DNA from 2 places in the Streptomyces sclerotialus genome. Region 2 is predicted to be linked to the other one. Evidence: riboswitches for the same ligand, from Rfam matches in the RefSeq annotation. Region 2 holds a riboswitch; the other holds the start of a gene.
What was found. A riboswitch is a leader RNA that binds a small molecule or an ion and turns the genes downstream of it on or off. The one in region 2 is predicted to bind cobalamin.

Region 1: it holds a riboswitch for cobalamin, as region 2 does, so the genes downstream of both, AAC944_RS02875 (energy-coupling factor ABC transporter permease) here and AAC944_RS09780 (cobalamin biosynthesis protein) in region 2, are expected to answer to the same signal.

Annotation. Positions count from the first base shown of each region.
Region 1 is NZ_JBFOHP010000002.1:604,018-611,347, forward strand. It holds gene AAC944_RS02855 (MFS transporter) at 1-937, shown strand, start outside; gene AAC944_RS02860 (heme-binding beta-barrel domain-containing protein) at 938-1,486, opposite strand; partial or broken gene AAC944_RS02865 (low molecular weight protein-tyrosine-phosphatase) at 1,632-2,100, shown strand; gene AAC944_RS02870 (fructosamine kinase family protein) at 2,097-2,963, shown strand; cobalamin riboswitch at 3,056-3,238, shown strand; gene AAC944_RS02875 (energy-coupling factor ABC transporter permease) at 3,269-3,970, shown strand; gene AAC944_RS02880 (energy-coupling factor ABC transporter substrate-binding protein) at 3,967-4,356, shown strand; gene cbiQ (cobalt ECF transporter T component CbiQ) at 4,362-5,111, shown strand; gene AAC944_RS02890 (energy-coupling factor ABC transporter ATP-binding protein) at 5,108-5,971, shown strand; gene AAC944_RS02895 (cation-translocating P-type ATPase) at 6,005-7,330, opposite strand, start outside.
Region 2 is NZ_JBFOHP010000002.1:2,188,479-2,195,808, reverse strand. It holds gene AAC944_RS09790 (putative cobaltochelatase) at 1-698, opposite strand, end outside; gene AAC944_RS09785 (cobyric acid synthase) at 755-2,284, opposite strand; gene AAC944_RS09780 (cobalamin biosynthesis protein) at 2,281-3,249, opposite strand; cobalamin riboswitch at 3,403-3,535, opposite strand; gene AAC944_RS09775 (hypothetical protein) at 3,741-4,172, shown strand; gene AAC944_RS09770 (caspase family protein) at 4,179-6,860, shown strand; gene AAC944_RS09765 (extracellular solute-binding protein) at 6,857-7,330, shown strand, end outside.

The DNA.
Region 1 (7,330 bases), 1.6 Mb from region 2:
GCGCGGATTCCTCGGCAGCTGGCTGGAGTTCGGCACGCTGACCGGTTATCTGCTCGGTGGCGTGGCCGGCCTGGTCATCCAGCTCCCCGGCGTGATGTCCCATGAGGATCTGCTCTCCTGGGGCTGGCGCATTCCGTTCCTGATCTCCGGGCCGATCGGCATCATCGGGCTCTACCTCCGCCTGAAGCTGGAGGACACCCCCGCGTTCCAGGCCGCCGTCGCGGAGACCAAGGGGCGCGAGGGCAACCAGACCCTCAAGGAAATCCGGAAGATCTTCTCCAATTACTGGCGGCCGATGCTGATCTGCATGGGCCTGGTGCTCGTCTTCAACGTCACCAATTACATGCTCACCACGTACATGCTGGAGTACATCGGCAAGTTCGCGCCCGCGGTGAACGCCACCTGGGCGCAGCTCCTGGAAATCGCCGTCCTGGCGCTGGGCATGGTGCTCATCACCTTCGTCGGCCGGCTCTCGGACCGCATCGGCCGCAAGCCGGTGATGTACTTCGGCTGCGCGATGCTGATCGTGCTCGGCGTGCCGTCGGTTTTGCTGATCCAGCAGAACACCCTGCTGTCCGTCTTCCTCGGCCTGGCGCTGATGTCGCTGATGCTGCTCTGCTTCAACAGCACCATCCCGTCCACGCTGCCCGCGCTCTTCCCCACCGAAATCCGTTACGGCGGCCTCTCGATCGCCTTCAACATCTCCGTCTCGCTCTTCGGCGGCACCACGGCCTTCTTCAACGCGCTGCTGGTGGAAGGCACCGGGGACATCAATGTGCCCGGCTACTACCTCATGGCCGCCGGCGCCATCGGTGCCGTCGCCTGCTGGTTCGCGGCGGAATCCGCCGGCCGGCCGCTGCCCGGCTCGGCGCCCGCGGTGGAGTCACGGGAAGAGGCCCGCGAACTGGCCCTCGCGGGCAGCGGCACGCGCGCCTAGTCAGCCGCGGTCCACCCGCCGCAGCCGCGCCGAGAGGTGGTGTTGCAGCGGCTGCCCGACCGCCGCGAGGTCGTGGCCGAAGTCGAGCGTGTCCTCGCCGGTCAGCGTGTAGCGGCGGCGGGTGGCGCTGACCTCTTTGGCGGTGGGTGTGAGCGCCACCTGATGGGTGGCGAGGTCGACCGTGCCGTCGCCCGCCCGGCCCACCAGGATCTCCGTGATCCCGGTGGGCTGAGTGATCAGTGCCTCCACCCGCCCCTCGGGCTGCAGCCGCCACCAGCCGCTCTCCCGGGCCGCGGGGCGCAGCGGCGCGCCGTCGCCGTCGAGCAGCCAGGCCCGGGCCTCGTAGTGGAGGAAGGGCCGGCCGTCGTGGCTGAAGGTGACCTCCTGCGCGTACGCGAAGTCCTCGGCGAGCGTCGGATACCCGCCGCTCCCCCGCCCGGTCCAGGTGCCCAGCAGCCCGGTCAGGGGCGCGAGCAGTGCGTGCGGCGCGGGTGCCTCGTCCGGTCCGAGGGCGTCGGGGTACGGGAGGTTCCGGACGGGTCCGGTCATGAGGTGCGCTCCTGGGTCGTGTCGAGTCCGCTGCCGGGTGGCAGCCTAGGGCGTGTCCGGGGCGTCCGCGTGACCTGCGACATCCCGGCTCCGGTGATCGGCGACGTACGGTGGCACCGGGGGCGGCGGCCGTACGCTGGGGTCCGTGCATATCTGTTTCGTCTGCAGCGGCAACATCTGCCGGTCCCCCTCGGCCGCGCTGGTCTTCGCCGAGCATCTGCGCCGGGCGGGGCTGGACGGCGCGGTACGGGTCAGCAGCGCCGGCATCGGTCCCTGGCACGCCGGTGAACCCGTCGACGAACGGGCCGGCGAGGTGCTGGCCCGGCACGGCTACCCGACCCGGCACGTCGCGGCCCAGGTCGGTGCCGAGCATCTGGACGCCGAACCTGTTCCTGGCGATGGACCGGAGCCATGAGAAGGCGCTGCGCCGGCTGGTGCCGGAGCCGTCCCGGGTCCGGCTGCTGCGGTCCTTCGACCCGCAGGCGTCCGGCGGGCTGGAAGTGCCCGACCCGTACTACGGCGGCCCGGAGGGATTCGACGAGGTGCTGGCCATGATCGAAGCTGCCGTGCCCGGCCTGCTCGCCTGGGTGCGCGAGCGTCTGGACGACGCATGACCGCGGGTGGTGAGGGCCCGGGAGCCGTGGCGGCCCGGCTCACCGGGCGGCCGGTGGCGGGCGAGCGGCGGGTGTCCTCCGCGCTCGCCGAGGTCACGCTCGACGGCGGACGGACGGTGATGGTCAAGCGCGGTGACGGCGCCGGCGCGGTGCGGGCCGAGGCCGCCGGGCTGCGCTGGCTGGCCGGGGCCGACGCGGTCCGCGTCCCGGCGGTGCACGGCCAGGAGGGGCGCTGGCTGGTGACCGACCACGTGGCGTCCGGCCGGCCGAGCGCAGCGGCAGCGGCCGCGCTCGGCCGGGAGCTGGCCGCCCTGCACGCCGCCGGCGCGCCCGCGTTCGGCGCCCCGCCCCCCGATGGCCCGCGGGACGCCACCATCGGACTGGCGCCCATGCGCAACGTCCCCGGCACCGACTGGCCACTCTGGTACGGCGAGCACCGGGTGCTGCCCTACCTGCGCCGAGCGGTCGACGACGGCACGGTACGCCCCGCCGAGGCCACCGTGATCGAGCAAGTGGTGGACCGGCTGCCCGAACTGGCGGGCCCGGCGGAGCCGCCCGCCCGCCTCCACGGCGACCTGTGGAACGGCAACGTGCTTTGGGGTGCCGACGGCCACGCCTGGCTGATCGACCCGGCCGCGCACGGCGGTCACCGCGAGACCGACCTGGCCATGCTGCACCTGTTCGGCTGCCCCGGCCTGGACCGGGTCCTGGCGGGCTACCAGGAAGCGGCGCCGCTGGCCGACGGCTGGGCCGACCGCATCGGCCTGCACCAGCTGTTCCCCTTGCTGGTGCACGCGGTGCTCTTCGGCCGCGGCTACGCCGAGCAGGCCCTCGCGGTGTCCCGGGCCGCCCTGGCCCGCTGACCCACCACGCATACCGGTACGACGCCTTCCGGCCGGGGACGCGAGGACCGCGCTCCCGACCGTGACCGCTTGTCACCGCCCTCATGTGGGCATTACTGTCACCACGCCTTGGTGAACGGGAATTCCGGTGTGATGCCGGTGCGGCCCTCGCCACTGTGATCGGGAAGTCCGGCTCCGGCCCTCGCGGGCAGCCACTGGGTCCTCGGACCCGGGAAGGCGGAGCACGGGCGGTGGTACCCGTAAGCCAGGAGACCGGCCAAGGCGCGTCAACCATCCACGAGGTGCTGGAGAGGGTCTGCTGAGCCATGCACATTGCCGAGGGTTTCCTGCCTCCGGCGCACGCCGTCGCCTGGGGCGTCGCGTCCGCGCCGTTCGTCGTCCACGGAGTCCGCTCCCTCACCCGTGAAGTCAGAGCACATCCCGAGAGCACGCTGCTGCTCGGTGCGTCGGGAGCCTTCACGTTCGTCCTGTCCGCGCTGAAGCTGCCCTCGGTGACGGGCAGCTGCTCCCATCCCACCGGTACCGGGCTGGGCGCCATCCTGTTCCGGCCCCCGATCATGGCGGTGCTCGGCACCATCACCCTGCTCTTCCAGGCGCTGCTGCTCGCGCACGGCGGCCTGACCACCCTGGGTGCCAACGTCTTCTCCATGGCGATCGTCGGCCCCTGGGCCGGTTACGCCGTCTACCGGCTGCTGCGGCGGTACGACGTACCGCTGATGGTCACGGTGTTCTTCGGCGCTTTCGTCGCCGACCTGTCCACCTACTGCGTCACCAGCGTTCAGCTGGCGCTCGCGTTCCCCGACCCGGGCAGCGGATTCCTGGGAGCGCTCGGCAAGTTCGGCGCCATCTTCGCCGTCACCCAGATCCCGCTCGCGGTGAGCGAGGGGCTGCTCACCGTGCTGGTGATGCGCCTGCTGGTGCAGTCCAGCAAGGGGGAACTCACCCGGCTGGGCGTGCTGCTGACCGGCAAGCAGAACCAGGCCGGGGTCGAGGAGGTGGCCCGATGAAGCGGAACACCAAGATCAACGCACTGCTGCTGCTCGCCGTGGCCGCACTCGCCGTACTGCCCCTGGCCCTCGGCCTCGGTGACCACAAGAAGGAGCCGTTCACGGGCGCCGACGCCGAGGCGGAAACGGCGATCACCGAGATCGAGCCGGACTACGAGCCGTGGTTCTCACCGCTGTACGAACCGCCGTCCGGCGAGATCGAGTCCGCGCTCTTCGCCCTCCAGGCGGCCCTCGGCGCGGGTGTCCTCGCCTACTACTTCGGCCTGCGCAAGGGCCGCCGCCAGGGCGAGTCGCGGGCACTGGCCCGGCGGGACGCCACGGTCGCCGGCCAGGACGCCACGCGTCCCGAGGGCGCCCCGGACGCGTCCGACGACGAAGGGGCCTGAGCCCCGTGCTGCCGATCGACGCGACGGCGCACAGCAGCCGCTGGCGCCGCCGCCATCCCGTGGACAAGGCCGTACTCGGGCTGGGTCTGACCGTCCTCGCGATCTCGCTGCCACCGTGGCCGGGCGCGGCCCTGGTGCTGCTGACGGCGCTCGGCGTACTGCTGGGCCCGGCGGGCGTGCCCGTCCGCCGGCTGTGGCGTGCCTACCGGGTGCCGCTGGGCTTCTGCGTGACCGGTGCGCTGACCCTGCTCGTCCAGATCGGCGGGCCCGACGGGTTCGTCACCCTGGCCGACGGCGGCCCGGCCCGCGCCGGAGGCCTGCTGCTGCGTACGTCGGCCGCCTCCCTCGGCGTGCTCCTGTTCGCCTTCACCACCCCGATGTCCGATCTGCTGCCGCGACTGGTGAAGGCCGGGGTGCCCGCAGCGGTCGTGGACGTCGCCCTGGTGACGTACCGCATGAGCTTCCTGCTCCTGGACTCCGTACGCCGTATCCGGGAGGCCCAGGCCGCCCGGCTCGGGCACACCACGCGGGCCGCCACGTGGCGCTCGCTGGGCGGCCTCGGCGCCACCGCTTTCGTGCGGGCCTTCGACCGGGCGGCACGTCTCCAGACCGGGCTCGCCGGGCGCGGTTACGACGGCACCCTGCGCGTACTGGTGCCCGAGGCCCGGGTCTCCGTCCGCTTCACGGCAGTCAGCGCCGCACTCCTCGCGGGCCTGGCCGCCCTCACCTTCGTCCTGGAAAGGCCGCTGTCATGAGCGCCCCCGTACCGGTCGCCCTGCGGGGCGCGTCCTACGCGTACGAGGACGGCCCGCTCGTACTCAGCGATCTCGACTTCGAGGTGCCCGAGGGCCGTGCGCTGGCGCTGCTCGGCCGCAACGGCAGCGGCAAGACCACGCTGATGCGGCTGCTCAGCGGTGGACTGCGGCCGCGCACCGGCCGGTTGACCGTCGACGGGCAGCCGGTCGGTTACGACCGCAAGGGGCTCACCCGGCTGCGGACGACCGTCCAGCTGGTGGTGCAGGACCCGGACGACCAGCTGTTCGCCGCTTCCGTCGCCCAGGACGTGTCGTTCGGGGCGCTGAACCTCGGCCTGTCCGATGCCGAGGCACGGGCCCGCGTCGAGGAGGCGCTCGCCGCCCTGGACATCACCGCGCTGGCCGACCGGCCCACCCACCTGCTCTCCTACGGGCAGCGCAAGCGGACCGCCATCGCGGGCGCGGTCGTGATGCGGCCCCGCGTCCTGATCCTCGACGAACCGACGGCGGGGCTCGACCCGGACGGCCAGGAACGGCTGCTCGCCACCCTTGGCCGACTGCGCGCGTCCGGCACCACCGTGGTGATGGCCACGCACGACGTCGACCTCGCCCTGCGCTGGGCCGACGACGCGGCCCTGCTGACGCCCTCCGGAGCGCACACCGGGCCCGTCGCGGCCATGCTGGCCCGCACCGATCTCCTGCACCAGGCGGGCCTGCGGCTCCCGTGGGGCGTCGCCGCCGCTCATCTGCTCCGCAGCCAGGGCCTGTTGACCGACACGGCACCCGGCCCCCGTACGCCGGACGAACTGGCCGCTGTGGCGGCTGCCCTCGCCACTCCCCCGATACCGGCCGACGACTGACGGCTGAGGACCAGGTGGCACCCCGCGCCGTCTTCACGAGGCGGTCGGTGCGGCCCGGCTCTGGAGGTGGGTGAGGAGTCGTTCGACGGATGGCATGAGGCGTGGTCCCGCCGCGGTGGCCAGGACGGCGGCGGCCACGCCCGCGAGGGCCACGGGCCCCAGTGGGGTACAGCCGAAGAAGTGGCTGAGGCCGGGTGTCTGTACGACGGCCATCAGGGCGGCGGCGGAGCCCAGGGTGGTCGCCCACAGCAGGGGGCTGCGGTGGCGGCCGGTGAGGGTCTGGGTGAGCTGGGAGCCGACGACACCGCACAGGGCCATGGTGCTGGTACGGCGCATGGTGCCAGGGGTGAAACGGCCGACCAGCCACGCGACGGTGGCACCCAGCGCGGTCACGACGCCCCGCTGGCGGATCTGGCGCAGCAGCGGAGCGCCCAGTGCACCGGTACCGACCGGCGCGCTGCCCGGCGTGGTGGATTCCTCGGCGTTCCGGTCGTCCGGTGGTGTCACGGCCACGGCCATCGCGGGGAACATGTCCGTCAGCAGATTGACGAGCAGGAGCTGACGGGTGGACAGCGGCGACGCCCCGGAGACCAGGGTGCCGAGCACGGTGAAACCGACCTCACCGGCGTTGCCTCCGATCAGGATGCTGATGGCGTCCGCGACGCTGCGCCACAGGGCCCGCCCTTCCCGCACGGCCTCGACCAGTACGGACAGGTCCGGGTCGGTCAGGACCAGGTCGGCGGCGTTTCGGGCGGCGGCCGAGCCACGGGCCGCGAGTCCGACACCGACATGGGCGGCGCGGATGGCCGCGGCGTCGTTGGCGCCGTCGCCGACCATCGCGACGACCTTGCCCGCGGCCCGCAAGGCCTCGACCACCTGGAGCTTCTGTTCCGGAGCGACGCGGGCGACGACCCCCGCGTCGCGCAGGAGGCGGGCGCGGCCCGCCCGGTCGGCGGCCGCGAGCTCTTCACCGGTGACGACACCGGTGTCGTCCGGCCAGCCCAGTGCGACGGCGATCGCGCGCGCGGTGTGGGGGTGGTCGCCGGTCAGCATGACCGGCTTCAGCCCGGCGTCCCGCAGTTCTTCGATCATGGGGGCCGAGCCCGGCCGCGGGGCATCGGCGAGTGCGACGAATCCCGCGAACTGCAGTTTCGCCAGTGGTTCGTTGACGAGTTCGTCGGGGTCGTGGCCGGTGGTGAGGGTACGGGCGGCGACGGCGAGCACGCGCAGTCCCGCGCCGGCGAGCGAGTGGGCCCACTCGGCCGCCTCCGCCGGCAGGTCCTCGCAGGCGTCCAGGACGGTTTCGGGGGCTCCCTTGACCACGAGCAGCGCATCCCCGGCCCCGGATTCGCCGACGGC
Region 2 (7,330 bases):
GCGGCCCAGCGCGCCGCGAAGCCGGCCGGGTCGGCGTCGTACGCCAGCCGCCGCCGGACCACCTCGACCCGCTGGTCGGGCTCGCGGGAGGCGGCCACCTCCACGGTCAGCCCGAAGCGGTCCAGCAACTGGGGCCGCAGCTCGCCCTCTTCGGGGTTCATCGTGCCCACGAGGAGGAAGCGCGCCGCGTGCCGTACGGAGACGCCCTCGCGCTCCACGTAGGAGGAGCCCATGGCGGCGGCGTCCAGGAGGAGGTCGATCAGGTGGTCGTGGAGGAGGTTGACCTCGTCGACGTACAGGATGCCGCGGTGCGCGTCGGCGAGCAGACCCGGCTCGAACGCCTTGACCCCCTCGGACAGCGCGCGCTCGATGTCGAGGGCGCCCACGAGGCGGTCCTCCGAGGCGCCCACGGGGAGCTCGACCATGCGCGCCGCGCGTGACTCGGCGGGGCCGGCCTCGTGCGGCCCGTCGGGGCACTGCGGGTCCGGCGCCGCGGGGTCGCAGCTGAAGCGGCAGCCCGGGACCACCGGGACGTCCGGCAGCAGGTCGGCCAGGGCCCGCACCGCGGTGCTCTTGGCGGTGCCCTTCTCGCCGCGTACCAGAACGCCGCCCACCGCCGGGCTGACGGCGTTGAGCAGCAGCGCCAGCCGCAGGTCGTCCATGCCGACGACGGCGGTGAACGGGTACCGGGTGCTCACGTGCTGATCACTCCTTCGAGTGGCTTCGGGTCTGCGTACGGGGAATCGGTCGTCGGTCATGGCGCCCCCGGCGGAACGAACGGCAGCCCCCTCGGGACGCCGTCCTCGATGAGCCGCAGCAGCGCCTCCGTGTCCGCGTGTTCCTCGATCAGGTCGCCCAGCGCGTCGAGCTGTTCCTCGCGCAGCGCGTCGAAGCAGGTGTCGGGCGCGGGCACGAAGGCACGCCCCGCGTCCGCCGCCACCCGGCGCAGGAACGCGCGCCGGAAGCCGTCGCTCTCCAGGGAGCCGTGCCAGTGCGTGCCCCATACGGAGCCGACGCGGCAGCCGTCGAGGAACGGCTCGTCGCCCTCCCGGACGTCGGCCACGCCGTGGTGGATCTCGTACCCGGCCACCGGCTCGCCCAGCGCCTCGCCCTCGGGACGCGCCAGGGTCTTCTCCGCCGCGAACCGTACCCGTACGGGCAGCAGTCCGAGCCCGTCGACCGTGCCGGCCCGCGACTCCACCTCGTCCTCGATGTGCTCGGCGAGCATCTGGAAGCCGCCGCAGATGCTCAGCACCGGGCGGCCCTCGGCGGCCCGGCGGGCGACCGCGTCCGCGAGGCCGCGCTCGCGCAGCCACTGGAGGGCCCGGACGGTCCCGCGGGTGCCGGGCAGTACGACGAGGTCGGCGTCGGCCAGCTCCTCGGGGCGGTCCACGAAGCGGACGACGACGCCCGGTTCGGCGGCGAGCGCGTCCACGTCGGTGAAGTTGGACATCAGGGGGACGGCCGCGACGGCGACACGGAGGATGTCGGAGCCGTGCGGCGGGGCCACCACGGACTCGCGCACCGCGCCGCGCAGCGAGACGCGCAGGCCGTCCTCCTCGTCGATGCCCAGCCCGTGCCGGAACGGCAGCACGCCCAGCGTCGGCCGGCCGCTCAGCTTCTTGAGCATGTCCAGGCCCGGCTCCAGCAGCGTCACGTCGCCGCGGAACTTGTTCACCAGGTAACCCGCGAGGTGCGCCTGGTCGGCCTCGGACAGCAGCGCGGTGGTGCCGAAGAACGACGCGAAGACGCCGCCGCGGTCGATGTCGCCGACGACGACCACGGGGAGGTCCGCGGCCCGCGCGAGGCCCATGTTCACGATGTCGGTACGGCGCAGGTTGATCTCCGCGGGGCTGCCCGCGCCCTCGCAGATCACCGCGTCGTGCGTACGGCGCAGCTCGGTCAGGCAGTCGGTGACCGTGCCGAGCAGCCGCTCCTGGCGGCCCGAGTGGTAGCCGCGGGCGCTCAGCTCGCCCACCGGCTTGCCCAGCAGCACGACCTGGCTGCTGCGGTCGCTGCCGGGCTTGAGCAGCACCGGGTTCATCAGCGCGGTCGGCTCGACGCGGGCCGCCGCGGCCTGCATGGCCTGCGCCCGCCCGATCTCCGCGCCCTCGCGCGTCACGTACGAATTGAGCGACATGTTCTGCGCCTTGAAGGGCGCGACCTTGACGCCCTGGCGCGCCAGCCAGCGGCAGATGCCCGCCGTGACCACGCTCTTGCCCGCGTCCGACGTCGTCCCGGCGACCAGCAGTCCGCCGCCGAGAGTCCTGTGCGTACCGCTCACCGGGTTCTCCTCGCCTTCCGGGCCGTACGGACCGCGCCCACGGCGATCCGCGCCCCGACCGTCGTCGCCAGCGCCAGCGCGCTCACCCGGCGCGAGAGGCGCACCGCACGTGCGATGTCGGCCCCTTCGACCGTACGGGCGCCGCCGTTGAGCACCGGCCGGTGCTCGACCCGCCCCGCGTACGCGAGCGTGCCGCCCAGCCGTACGCCCAGCGCCCCGGCGAAGGACGCCTCCACGGGGCCCGCGTTGGGGCTGGGGTGCCGCTTGCCGTCGGCCCGCCAGGCGCGCCACGCGCCGCGCGGGTCGGGCCCGGCGGCGGTGGCCAGCAGCGCGGTCAGCCGCGCGCCGGGCCAGCCCGCCACGTCGTCCAGCCGGGCCGAGGCCCAGCCGAACCGGCGGTAGCGGTCGGACTTGTGCCCCACCATCGCGTCCAGGGTGTTCACCGCGCGGAAGGCGACCAGGCCCGGTACGCCGCCCACGGCGCCCCAGACCAGCGCGCCGACGACCGCGTCGGAGGTGTTCTCGGCGACGGACTCCACGACGGCGCGGGCCATCTGCTGTCCGTCCAGGGACTGCGGGTCGCGGCCGCACAGGTGCGGCAGCCGCTCGCGCGCCACGTCGAGATCGCCGGCCTCCAGCGCGCCGCCGATGGCGCGCGCCTCCCGGCCCAGCGTCGTACCGCCCAGCACGGCCCAGGTGGCGGCGGCGGTCAGCGCGACATGTGCGGGGGCGCAGTGGCGTACGGCACGGGAGAGCAGCGCGGCGCCCAGGGCGGCCCCGCCGGCGCACAGTGCGGTGTGCGCCGCTCCGTATCCACGGTGGTCGCGCCACAGCCCGCGCTCCACTGCGCCCGCGGCCCGCCCGAAGGCGGCCACCGGGTGGCCGCGGCGGGGATCGCCCACGGCCAGGTCGCCCAGAAAGCCCAGAGCCGCGCCGCACGCATAGGTGGCGTGTTCGGCACGCATCGTCGGATCAGCCTGCCGTCGTGCCTCGGCGGGACGGCCGCACGCGGTCGCGTGCCGGACGTACGGCGGAAGGCAGGGGTCTCGGCTCGGAGCCCGGCATGGCGTGTGTCCTCACTCAGGGTCCGCGCCCTGGCTCGACGTGACCGGCGACGAGAGTCTCCTGGCTCCCGGATCGACGCTTCCCCCGGCCTTCCAGCCCGTGCCTGCGGCGGGCCGTGACCTCTTCTGGAGGAGCGCTCCCCGGTGACAGTGGCGGGACCGCGCCGGATTCTCACCGGACTTCCTCATCTGTCGCCGAATGGCACCGGGCAGTCCACCACGTGCCGCGAATGCCCGTCAACTCACCCTTGACCTGCGCCGCAGTCGTATGGCAGTGCCTGTGGCCAAGGACACAGCCAGGACGGCGCGTGCCGACCTGTTGCCTGCCGAACGCCCGGCACGACACCATCGGAGGCACCTATGGCCGAGGTGCCGCAGGAGGGGGACGGGGCATGCCGCAGAACCGGGAGCACCACGAGGTACGGATCAGAGTCACGGGGACCCACAACGCGGATCAGGACCTGGAGGACCTGCGGAACTGGCTGCAGCGGGAGCCCTGGCTGACCGACCGCACGCACGAGTGGCGCCGGGTGCCGGGCGCGGAGCCCGGCCCGCGCACCGGCGCGGACGCGGCGGAGCAGGGCTCCGAGATGGCCGTCGGCGTCGACGACCTCGTCCTGGTCCTCATCGGCGCGGTCGCAGCGCCGATCACCGAGCAGCTCCTCATCGCGCTGCGGGAGTGGCTCGCCCAGCGCAGGGAGACCGCCGCCGCCGGCGAGGCCCCGGGGCTCGACCTCACCGACGCCTCCGGACACCGCCGCCTCGACGACCCCGATCCGCGTACCGAACGCGACGACCAGGGTGGCCGCGTCGGCACGGAGTAACCGGCGATGCCTCTCTACGACGCGCGGGGCAAGCGGAACCGCGCGCTGGTCATCGGCGTCAGCCGGTACCAGGACCCGCGGCTGCCCGACCTCGACGCGGTCTTCGCCAACCCCGACGAACTGGGCCGGGTGCTGTGCGCCCCGGCCACCGACCTCTTCCTGCCCCAGGAAGTGACGCCGCTGCGCCCGGACACCCCCGAGGAGCTGACCGCCGCGCTGCGCACCGCGGCCCGCGAGGCACGCGGACTGCTGCTCGTCCACTTCTCCGGGCACGGCCGGGTCCGGCGCGACGGCAGTGATCTGCACCTGCTGGTCGGCTCGTCGCGGGTGGCGCAGGACGAGCGCCGGGTCGCCTCGCACGAAGCGGTCTCCTGGGCCAAGGACGTCCTGCCGCGCCTGGAGGATTCCCGGGCCGACCGCGTCGTCGTCGTGCTCGAATGCTGCTTCGCGGGCAACGCGGACGACAGCTTCCGCACCCACGAGAAGCCGGTCTCGCTGCTGATGGCCGCCCAGCCGAACCGCCGCATCTTCAGCGGGACCGAGCCCGGCGGCGGCACCCTCTTCACCCGGGCCGTGCTCGACATCCTCGAACACGGCATCGAGGGCAAGGAGTTCGTCACCTTCGAGGACCTGGCCGGCGAGCTGCGGCGGCGGCTGGCCGGGCACACCACCCCGCAGGGCGGCGCCTGGGTGCCGCGCGCCTCCAAGCAGAACACCGTCGACGACGTGGTGGTCTCGTTCGCCAACCGGGGGCCGCGGCCCCGCCGTACGCCGCCGGTGGTACGGGCCCGGCGCTGGTGGCGCACCCGGCTGCGGCCCAGGTTACGGCTGCTGGCCGTCGGCGCCGCCACGCTCGCCCTCGTCGTCGGCGCGGTGCTCTTCGCCGGTCAGCTGCGGTCGTCCGGCCCGTGCCCGCCCGCCCAGGAGCTGCGGCTGCTCACCGCCCCCGAGGCTGAGCCGACGCTGCGCGCCGCCGCCCTCGCGTACGAGATGTCCGACCTCAACGCCGAACCCGTACCGGGCGAGGAGCACGTGCCCGACGGCTGCCGGCGCACCCAGATCACCGTCTACTCCGCCGCCAAGGACCAGGTCGCGCAGGGCTTCGCCGCTGCGGACCGCTGGCAGGGCGAGGCCGAGGGCACCGAGCAGGCCCCGTCCGGCACCGGCGGCCAGGCCACCGAGCCGCTCTACCGCCCTGGCCCGCAGCCCGACCTGTGGCTGCCCGAATCGACGGTGGACTACCTCCAGGTCCGCGAGGACCTGGCCGCGGACGCGCCCGCCACCCTGCACCGCATCGGGCCGGTCGCCTACACCCCGCTCGTCGTCGGCGTACCCGCCGAACGGGGCCTGCCCGACGTGGAACAGGCCGGCAGCAGCTGGCACGAGATCCTGGACGACGCGGCGGACAGGAAGCTGCGGCTGCTGCGCCCCAGCCCCGTCCTGTCCGGTGTCGGCCTGATGCACACCATCGGTCTCTACCTGGCCGACGACGGCATGCCGGTCGCCGAGGACAGCGGTGCGCCCGCGCCGGAGGTGGCCGAGCGGGCGGAGAGCCGGCTGCGGGCACCGGGCAGCCAGTACGCCGGCAGCGCCGAACTGCTGTGCTCGCTGCGCCCGGGTGCGGCTGCGTCCGGCGCGGTGCCGCGCGCCACCGCGGCGCCGCTGGTCACGGAGAAGTCCCTCGCCGACGCCAACCTCGGCCACGCCGTCGGCAACTGCCCGGCCCTCGCCACCGTCCCCGAGAAGGACGACCGCTACGAGGCGTACTACCCGTCCGGCGTGCCGGGCCTGGACCACCCGCTGATCCGTGTCACCTGGAAGGGGGCCGCCGACGCCGAGCGCCGGGAGGCCGCCGCGGAGCGGTTCGCCGACTGGCTGCGGCGGCCGGGCGGCGGACAGAAGGTGATCACGCAGGCCGGGTACCGCGGGGTGAACGCGGTCGGCCGCGCCGCCCCGCCGCCCACCGGCTCCCCGCTCCGCGACAGCCGGGCGGGCGTCCTGCCGGACGCCGGCGTGGAGCCGTACACCGCGGGACAGCCACGGGTCGCCCAGGTGCTGGCCGCGTACGACTCGGCGCACCGCCCCGGACAGCTCCTCTTCCTCCTCGACACCTCCACCTCCATGGCGGACGGCGGCCGGATCGCCGAGGCGGCGGACGCGGTCGGCCGCGCCCTGGAGGTCCTCGGGCCGAAGGACACGTACGGGCTGTGGACGTATCCCAGGCCCGGCACGGCCGCGCGCGACCGCGAGCGCCCGGTGGAGCGGGTCCCGGCGGGCAGCACCGACCCCGCTGCGGGACGCACGGTCCTGGAGCGCCTCCAGCGGGGCGACGGCGGCCTGGTCGACCAGGGGGCATGGATGCGGGAGGCGCTCACCGCAGCGCTGGACCGGCTGCGCGACGGCCCGGCCGGGCGGACCAAGGCCGTGGTGCTCGTCCTCGACGAGGACGACGGCGCGGGGAAGCGGTCGGCGGCGGCGCGTGAGGCGCTCTCCGACGCGCTGGCCGCGCATCCCAGGGTTCCCGTGGTGGTGCTGGCGGCCGGCAAGGGCGGCTGTGACGCGGCCCCGGTCCGGCACATCGTCACGGACTCCGGAGGCAACTGCGTGGCCGGCGGGCCGGGAGCCGCGGACACCCTGGCCGGACTGGTGGCCTCCTTCGGCACGGGCGGACAGGAGGCGGGCCGGTGAAGCGCGTGGCCGCGGCGGCCGCCGCCGTCCTCTGCCTGCTCGCGGCGGGCTGTACGGACCCGGGGCCCGCGCCTGCCGTGGACGGTGACATCGTCCTGGCCACCGGCAGCGATCTCAGCAGCACCGGGGTGCGCCGGGAGCTGATCCGGCAGTGGGAGCGGCGGACCGGGAGGACGGTCCGCATCGTCAAGCTGCCGGACACCGCCGACGGGCAGCGCAGCCAGCTGCTGGCCGCAGGACAGTCCGGCAACAGCGGGTACGACGTGCTCAACATCGACGTGGCCTGGACCGCGGAGTTCGCCGCCGCCGGCATCATCCGGCCGTGGGGCGCGGAGCTGGACGGCGACTTCCTCGCCAGCGTCAAGAAGACGGTCGTCACCGGCTCCGACGGCACCGTCTGGGCCGTCCCCTTCAACACGGACGCCGGACTGCTCTACTACCGCAGCGACCTGCTGGAGAAGTACGGGTAC